One region of the Ruegeria sp. AF8 genome, then DNA from elsewhere that is predicted to be linked to it. Evidence: riboswitches for the same ligand, from Rfam matches in the RefSeq annotation. Region 1 holds a riboswitch; the other holds the start of a gene.

What was found. Region 1 has a riboswitch for thiamine pyrophosphate ahead of thiC (phosphomethylpyrimidine synthase ThiC). Riboswitches for the same ligand answer to the same signal wherever they lie in the genome.
Region 2: it holds a riboswitch for thiamine pyrophosphate, as region 1 does, so the genes downstream of both, thiB (thiamine ABC transporter substrate binding subunit) here and thiC (phosphomethylpyrimidine synthase ThiC) in region 1, are expected to answer to the same signal.

The regions. Positions count from the first base shown of each region.
Region 1 covers NZ_JBQFYW010000016.1:57,845-62,207, reverse strand. The annotation lists gene ACR0AO_RS19800 (peptide chain release factor-like protein) at 1-580, opposite strand, end outside; gene ACR0AO_RS19795 (RNA ligase RtcB family protein) at 583-1,710, opposite strand; TPP riboswitch at 2,107-2,227, shown strand; gene thiC (phosphomethylpyrimidine synthase ThiC) at 2,342-4,153, shown strand; gene ACR0AO_RS19785 (FAD-dependent oxidoreductase) at 4,150-4,363, shown strand, end outside.
Region 2 covers NZ_JBQFYW010000008.1:96,962-101,324, reverse strand. The annotation lists gene ACR0AO_RS14620 (D-2-hydroxyacid dehydrogenase) at 1-91, shown strand, start outside; gene ACR0AO_RS14615 (trimethylamine methyltransferase family protein) at 96-1,634, shown strand; TPP riboswitch at 1,812-1,917, shown strand; gene thiB (thiamine ABC transporter substrate binding subunit) at 1,950-2,930, shown strand; gene ACR0AO_RS14605 (thiamine/thiamine pyrophosphate ABC transporter permease ThiP) at 2,906-4,363, shown strand, end outside.

The DNA of each region.
Region 1 (4,363 bases):
CGAATGCGACAGCGTGGTGCAACTGGTGCTGCGTGTCTTTGGCGGCCTGCCGGGCGGCACTGGCATGGGCATTGCTCAACATTTGCAAACGTTGAAGCGCCAGCGCCTTGTTGCGGTGCTGCGAGCGGCTTTCGCGTGCCACGGCCGTCAGGCCCGAGGGCCCATGCGTGGCCCGCACCGCGCTGTCGGTGGTATTCTGGTGCTGCCCGCCCGGACCGCCGGCGCGAAAACTCCCGAACGTGACATCTTGCAAGCGGATTGCCACTGGCCCGCCATCTGTCTGAGGCAATTCGAAGACACCCACGAACCAGTTTGACCGCTTGTGTTGCCGCCGCAGCGCGCTTTTGGACCGCCAGCAGAGGGTGCCAAGCCATCGCATGGCAAAGCTTCGCGCTCCGGGACCATCGGGAACAAGAACCGCGGATTTGAGGCCGAACCTGGTGGCTTCGGCATCGACATTCAGCGCGACGCCCAGCACCTCGGCCTCTTCCTGCATCCGCCGCAGAATTCCGGCCACCGCCTGATGACATTCCTCCGGACCGTTGCCGCCCGTGATCAGCAAAGAGATATGCGCTTCCATGGTCACCTCCTCGCGCCCCGGATGGTCTTGTAGGTCAGCAAGGGATGAAGCGTGCCGACCCGTCGGGCCACGCCGGTTCGCACCAGATCGCCCATCACGGCCTCGGTCGATTTATAGGCCAGCGGAGCCTCTTCGATCAGCAGGTCGCGGTCTTCGCACAGAATGCGGCCGCCAAAGGGATTGCGCTGCATCGCCTCGATATCCGAACGCTTGCCCCGCTGCCGCCCATGCATCGAGCCGCGGTCATACCGGCGCCCCGCCCCATGGGCGAGCGATTCCAAGGCATCGGGATGGTTCGCGCCCTGCATCAGATAACTGACCGTCGCGCGCGACCCCGCAAGCGGGACAATACCGTCCCGCGCCACGACGGCCCCCTTGCGATGCAGCCATCCGCCACCACCCCGGGTCAGAAGGTTGTGCGGAACGTCGCAAATCTGGCGCAGATCGGCGCCCAGGGCCTCAGCCGCGCGTTCAGCGATGATCCGGCGGTTCAGCCTGGCCCAAAGAACGGCCTGATCGTGGCCCCGCAAATATGCGCTTATGCCTTCACTGTCCGAGATGCCTTGCGAAAACATCCGCTCGGACAGCGCAGAAAAGATTGCCTGCCCGAAACCGCGTGACCCCGAATGCACCAGCAAATACAGCTCATCCTTGTCCAGCCCGGCGACCGAGACGTCCGTCAGGCGCTGCACCTCACAAAAGTGATTGCCGCCCCCCACCGTACCGAGCGCGGCGGAATGGGTATCCCGAGAGAGGCCCAACGCCTCCAACCGGTCGGCATGGGCGTCGACCGCAGGTTCGCCCAAAACCCGCATCCGCCGCAGCGCCCTGTCGAGTTTGAATTTGCGCGCCGGCATATCGAGCGCAAAGAAGGCCATGCCACAGCCGATATCGCTGCCGATCAGTTGCGGAAAGATGCGGTCCGCCAGAACTGCGCAGCCGACCGGGCCGTATTTACCCGGATGCAGATCAGGGAACGCCGCGAGTTTCTGCACGCCCTGCCAGCCGGCGATTTGCGACAATTGTTGTTCGGCCCGGCCATCAATCCAGGCCCGGTCCGTATAGAATTTGTTGACGGTGCCGCCGCTGACATCAGCGCGCAGACCACCGCCCAAGACAAAATTGCCCATGGAACAGGTTCCAGTTTTTCAATTGTTCTGACTTCCGACGCAATGTCGGACAGCACGATCAGTTCCGGCCGGATGCGGCTCGGACTATGATCAGACCCCTAAGGGCGGTGCGATGAATTAGCATGTGGTGCCCTTTCCTGATTCGGGGTTGAAACTGGACCTGTCGGTCGGCGAAGACCTGACCGATATGTCAGAGCATCGGGTTCCGACAACAAGAATTGTTGCATCCCGGTATCGCTGTGACATTTCGGAGACAGGCATTCGGCTCGGCTGAGGCGACGACTGTCTTCATGCGCAACCGGCGCCAATGAACCACCCGCTTTCGGGCTTGCGCCGGTAACATGCCCGGAGACAGACTTTGCAACCTTGCAACGTCACACATTCTGATTTAATCAAGCGCCCACGCAGGGGAGTCCCGCTTAGGGGACTGAGAGGCTGACATGGGGAAACCCTGGTGATGCGACCCTTTGAACCTGACCCAGTTGATACTGGCGTAGGAAGCTAGGGCCGCTCGCCCCGGGAATCGTATCCCCTCTGGCAAGCGTCACCCGAACAAGGGGCCGACCCCCTCTGTTTCCCAAGCCTTGGCTCATCTGGTGTCTTTTTGAGTGCAAGCTTGAGGAGCGCCAAAATGAACGTCCCCAACCCGAAGATCACCACCGGTGGTCTGCCCGCCTCGCGCAAGATCTATGTGAACGGAACCCTGCACCCGGATGTGCGTGTGCCGATGCGCGAGATTTCGGTCCATCCCACCGCCGGTGAGCCACCGCTGCCGGTCTATGACAGCTCGGGGCCCTATACCGACCCGGACGTGATCACCGATATCCGCCAGGGTCTGACGCCGCTGCGCCGCAACTGGATCGAGGCGCGCGGCGATGTCGAGGAATACGAGGGTCGTGACATCAAGCCCGAGGATAACGGCTTTGTCGAAGGTGATCGGTTGACCCCGGAATTCCCCGTCCGCCCGCGCCCTCTGCGTGCCAAAGACGGCAAGGCGGTGACGCAACTGGCCTATGCCCGTGCCGGGATCGTCACCCCCGAGATGGAGTTCATCGCCATCCGCGAAAACCAGCTGCGTGAAGCTTTCGCCGAACAGCGGCAGGGCAATGACTGGGGCGCAAATATCCCCGACTATGTAACCCCCGAATTCGTGCGGGACGAGGTTGCGGCGGGCCGCGCCATCATCCCCGCCAACATCAACCACCCCGAAAGCGAACCGATGATCATCGGGCGCAATTTTCTGGTCAAGATCAACGCCAATATGGGCACCTCGGCGGTGACCTCTTCAATGGAAGAGGAAGTGGACAAGATGGTCTGGTCGATCCGCTGGGGCGCGGATACGGTCATGGATCTGTCCACCGGCCGCAACATCCACAACACCCGCGAATGGATTATCCGCAACAGCCCGGTGCCCATTGGCACCGTGCCGCTCTATCAGGCGCTGGAAAAGGTAAACGGCATTGCCGAAGACCTGACCTGGGAGGTGTTCCGGGACACGCTGATCGAACAGGCCGAACAGGGTGTGGACTATTTCACCATCCATGCCGGTGTTCGCCTGCACATGGTGCCGATGACGGTGAACCGGGTGACCGGGATCGTTTCGCGCGGCGGTTCGATCATGGCCAAGTGGTGCCTGCATCACCACAAGGAAAGCTTCCTGTATGAGCATTTCAACGAGATCTGCGATATCTGCCGCCAGTATGACGTGAGCTTCTCGCTGGGCGACGGCCTGCGCCCCGGATCGATCGCCGACGCCAATGACGAGGCGCAATTTGCCGAGTTGGAGACGCTGGGCGAGCTGACCGGGATTGCCTGGGCCAAGGATTGCCAGGTGATGATCGAAGGGCCGGGCCACGTCGCCATGCACAAGATCAAGGAGAACATGGACAAGCAGCTGGAATGCTGTCACGAGGCGCCCTTCTATACGCTTGGACCGCTCACCACCGATATCGCGCCGGGATACGACCACATCACCAGCGGCATCGGTGCCGCGATGATCGGCTGGTTCGGCTGCGCGATGCTCTGTTATGTCACACCCAAGGAACATCTGGGCCTGCCGGATCGGGACGACGTGAAAACCGGTGTCATCACCTACAAGATCGCGGCCCATGCCGCCGATCTGGCCAAGGGCCTGCCGGGTGCCCAGCGCCGCGACGACGCCCTCAGCCGCGCCCGCTTCGAGTTCCGTTGGGAGGACCAGTTCAACCTGTCGCTGGATCCGGACACGGCGCGTGAGTTCCACGACCAGACCCTGCCGAAACAGGCGCACAAGGTGGCGCATTTCTGCTCCATGTGTGGCCCGAAATTCTGCTCGATGCGGATCAGCCACGACATCCGCTCCGAGGCGCAGAAAGAGGGGATGGAGGCGATGGCCGCCAAGTTCCGCGACGGCGGCGAGCTTTATTTGTCCGTCACCGAACCTGTAACGGAACCGGGCGAATGATCGTCATTGCGGGGGCCGGCGTGGCCGGCCTCGCCTGCGCCTATGAACTCGCGCGGCGCGGGTCGGAGGTGACGATTTACGAGGCGGGTTCCGCCCCGTCGGACAACCCAAGCTCCTGGTTTGCGGGCGGGATGCTTGCGCCCTGGTGCGAAGGCGAGGTGGCGGAACCCGAAGTCGTGCGCCTGGGCGCCGGCGCCGTCAACTGGTGGT
Region 2 (4,363 bases), on a different contig from region 1:
GAAATCGGTGCGGATGTTTTCCGAAAACCTGAAGCGGTATCGAAAGGGTGAGATGCTGGGCAATATCGTCAATCCGCAACGGGGATACTGATCCAATGGCACGAGACAGGCGCAGCGGCGGACGGCGCGGCAAATCCGGGCGGGCGGCGGCGGGGATCGAACAACTACCCTGGCAGGGGGTACGCAACACCTATCCGCCGTTCGAACTTCTGAACCCCGAACAGATGGATCAGTTGCACTCGACCTCGATGCGCATCCTGTCCGAGGCCGGTATCCGGGTGATGGGCGAAAATGTCCTCGATATTTTCGCCCGCGCCGGGGCCATCGTCGACCGCGACACCAAGATCATCCGCATGGACGAGACCATCGTCGCCGAGGCGCTGAAAACGGTGCCCTCCGAATTCACGCTGACCTCACGCAACCGGGCCAGGCAGATCACGCTTGGCGGCAACCACGTGAATTTCGGCCTGGTCGCCGGGCCGCCGAATGTGCATGACTGCATCAATGGCCGCAGACCCGGCAATTATCGGGATTATTGCAACTTCATCCGTCTGGCGCATCATTTCAACGCCATCCACCTGATCGGTAATCAGGTGATGGCGCCGGTCGAGATGCCCGCCAATAACCGCCATCTGGATACTTACAACGCCAACCTGACCTATAGCGACCTGAGCTTTCACTGCACCGCCATCGGGCGTGGGCGGGCGATGGACGGCATCAACATGATGGCGATCTCGCGCGGGCAGAAACCCGAAGAAATGCGCGGCGATCCGGGTGTGATCACCATCATCTCGGTAAACTCTCCGCGTCTGTTCGATGACGCCATGGGCGACGGTCTGATCGCGATGGCCGAATACGGCCAGCCGGTCACGGTGACGCCGTTTACGCTGATGGGGGCGATGACGCCGGTGACTCTGCCCGCCGCGCTGGCGCAACAGAATGCCGAGGCGCTGTTCGGTGTGGTGCTGACCCAGCTGGTCAATCCCGGCGCACCGGTCATGTATGGCTCGTTCACCTCGAATGTCGACATGAAATCCGGTGCCCCCGCATTCGGTACACCCGAAAACGCCAAGGCGAGTATTGTCGGCGGGCAACTGGCGCGCCGATACGGAATCCCCTATCGGACCTCGAACGCCAATGCGTCAAACGCAGTGGATCTGCAGGCGGCATACGAGACGATGATGGCCACCTGGGGCGCGGTTCTGGGCGGGGCCAATATCGTCTATCACGCTGCGGGCTGGCTCGAAGGCGGGCTGACCGCGTCGTATGAGAAATTCATCATGGACGTGGAAATCATTCAGAACATGATGGAATTCCTCAAGCCAATGAAGTTCGACGAGGATGAACTCGGTTTGGACACCATCAAGTCGGTTCCCACCGGTGGGCATTTCTTTGGCGTCGATCACACCATGCAACGGTACGAGACAGCGTTCTACAAGCCAATGCTGTCCGACTGGCAGAACTATGAAAACTGGGAAGCTGCCGGGGCCAGGGATGCCTTGCAGCGCGCCACCGAGATCTGGCAGCAGGCGCTACGCGACTATGAGACGCCGGCAATGGACCCGGGCGTGCGAGAGGAACTGGACGCCTATATCGCGAAACGCAAGGAAGAGATCGGCAGCGGCGAGCCGTGATCGGGGTGCGGGGCAGGGGATCATCCGTGCTCTGGTTCCAAGTGCAACCGGCCGGAAAACCGGCCCCGGCAGCGCCGTGTCGGAACCAAGGCGCCTCCCAGCGTTTCCAGGAATTCGTGGTGCATTCCGATCATGGTGGGAAATCAGTTGTGTTTGCTCCCGATTCCTCCTAATCACGGCGTCACCTCGGGGTGCGTGGCTTGCCGCGCTGAGATGCCAACCGGCAAACCCGTTGAACCTGAACCGGCTAGAACCGGCGGAGGGAAAGGTCGCGGTTTCATCCATCCTTGCCCTGTCGCCGCAATGGAGGATGAGATGAGACATCTGATTATTGCTGCGGGACTACTGAGTGCAACGTCGGCCATTGCCGAAGACAAACCCCAGTTGACCGTCTACACCTATGACAGCTTTGTTTCCGACTGGGGTCCCGGCCCTCAGGTCGAAGAAGCGTTCGAAGCAGTGTGCAACTGCGATCTGAACCTTGTCGGCGTCGAGGATGGCGCGGCACTTCTGTCGCGCATCCGCCTGGAGGGAGAAAAATCCGAAGCCGATGTCGTGCTGGGCCTCGACACCAACCTGATTTCGGCGGCCAGCGCAACCGGACTGTTCGCACCTCATGCGGCGAGCGCCGACTATGCGTTGCCCATCGACTGGAACGATCCGGTTTTCGCGCCCTATGACTGGGGCTATTTCGCCTTTGTCCACAACGCGGATGCCCCGGCGCCCGCCAATTTCCGTGACCTGGCGGACAGCGAGACCAAGATCATCATTCAGGACCCGCGCTCGTCCACGCCGGGCCTGGGCCTGCTTTTGTGGGTCAAGGCGGCCTATGGCGACGAGGCACCGGCGATCTGGGCGGAACTTTCGGACAATATCGTGACCGTGACCAAAGGCTGGTCCGAGGCATACGGGCTGTTTCTTGAGGGCGAAGCCGACATGGTGCTCAGCTACACCACCTCGCCCGCCTATCACCTGATTGTCGAGGAAGACGCTTCCAAAGCCGCTGCCGCGTTTGACGAAGGCCACTATATGCAGATCGAAGTGGCCGCGAAACTGGCACACAGCGACCAGTCGGAGCTGGCCGACCAGTTCCTGAACTTCATGGTGTCCGACGCGTTTCAGCAGATCATTCCGACCACCAACTGGATGTATCCCGCCGTGACCCCGTCTGCCGGGTTGCCCGAAGGGTTCGAAACCCTGCACACACCTGAGAAGGCATTGTTTTTCCAGCCCGGAGAAGCGGGTGCCGCACGTGATGAGGCTTTGACGGAATGGCTGGGCGCGCTCAGCCAATAAACCCGTACCCGGGTATCGGCGCGGCGGCTTTGGTGGCCGCGCTTATTCTGGGTACTCTGGCCGCGGTGGCATTGCGGGCCGAGGCCGGGCGCGGTTTTGGTCCGGCCGACTGGGCCGCGCTGCAGTTTACCCTGACACAGGCGGTCCTGTCGGCAGTGATCAGCACCGCGGTGGCCGTCCCGGTCGCCCGCGCGCTGGCGCGGCGACGGTTTTGGGGCCGGCGCGCACTGATCACCTTGCTGGGCGCGCCGTTCATCCTGCCGGTCATCGTCGCCACCCTCGGGCTTTTGCAGGTCTTTGGCCGCGCCGGTTGGATTTCGGACATTTTGGGCGTTTTCGGCTTGTCGCCCATTCGCATCTACGGCCTGCACGGGGTGGTTTTGGCGCATGTCTTTTTCAATCTGCCGCTGGCGACCCGGCTTATCCTTCAGGGTTGGCAGGAAATCCCCGCCGAACGCTTTAGGCTGGCCGCGCAACTGGGTTGTGATGGGTGGGCCATGTTCCGGCTGATCGAGGCACCGATGCTGGCGCGTATCCTGCCCGGCGTGCTGGCGGTGATCTTTGCCATCTGCCTGAGCAGTTTCGCGGTCGCACTGACGCTGGGCGGTGGGCCGCGCGCGACCACGATCGAACTGGCGATCTATCAGGCCTTCACATATGATTTCGACCTTGGCCGCGCGGCGCTTTTATCGGCGCTGCAATTGGCGTTGACCGCCGCCGCTGCCCTGGCTGCCCTGAAACTTTCGCGCGGCGAAGGGTTTGGCGCGGGTCTGGACCGTGCCATCCGCCGCTGGGACGGCGGCGCACCGGTTGCCGATACGTTGTGGATCGCGCTGGCGGCAGTGTTCCTGATCTTGCCGCTTGCCTCGGTGGTGCTTTCGGGGCTTTCAGGGCTGGCCGAACTGCCTGTTCCGGTCTTTCGCGCGGCGCTGGTTTCGCTGCTGGTTGCAGCCGCCAGCACGATCATCCTGCTGGCCCTGGCGCTGCCCATGGCCACCGCCGTGGCCACCGGACGCCTCGGGATCGTCGAGTTGAGCGGCATTCTGGGTCTTGCCGCGTCACCTCTGGTGATCGGCACCGGCCTTTTCATCCTGATCCGGCCTGTGGCAAACCCCGCGACATTGGCGCTGCCGGTCACGGCGCTGGTGAATGCGGTCATGGCGCTGCCTTTTGCGTTGCGAATCCTTGTGCCGGCCGCACGCGATACGGTGTCGCGGCACGGGCGGCTTGCGCTTTCGCTTGATATGGGGGGGCGGGTGTTTTTCACCCGCGTCCTGCTGCCCCGCATACGTCCGCAGATCGGCTTTGCCGCAGGTCTTGCCGCCGCGCTTTCGATGGGTGACCTCGGTGTGATCGCATTGTTCGCGGACGCGCAGATTGCCACCCTCCCGCTTCAGATCTACCGCCTGATGGGGGCTTACCAGATGCAGGCG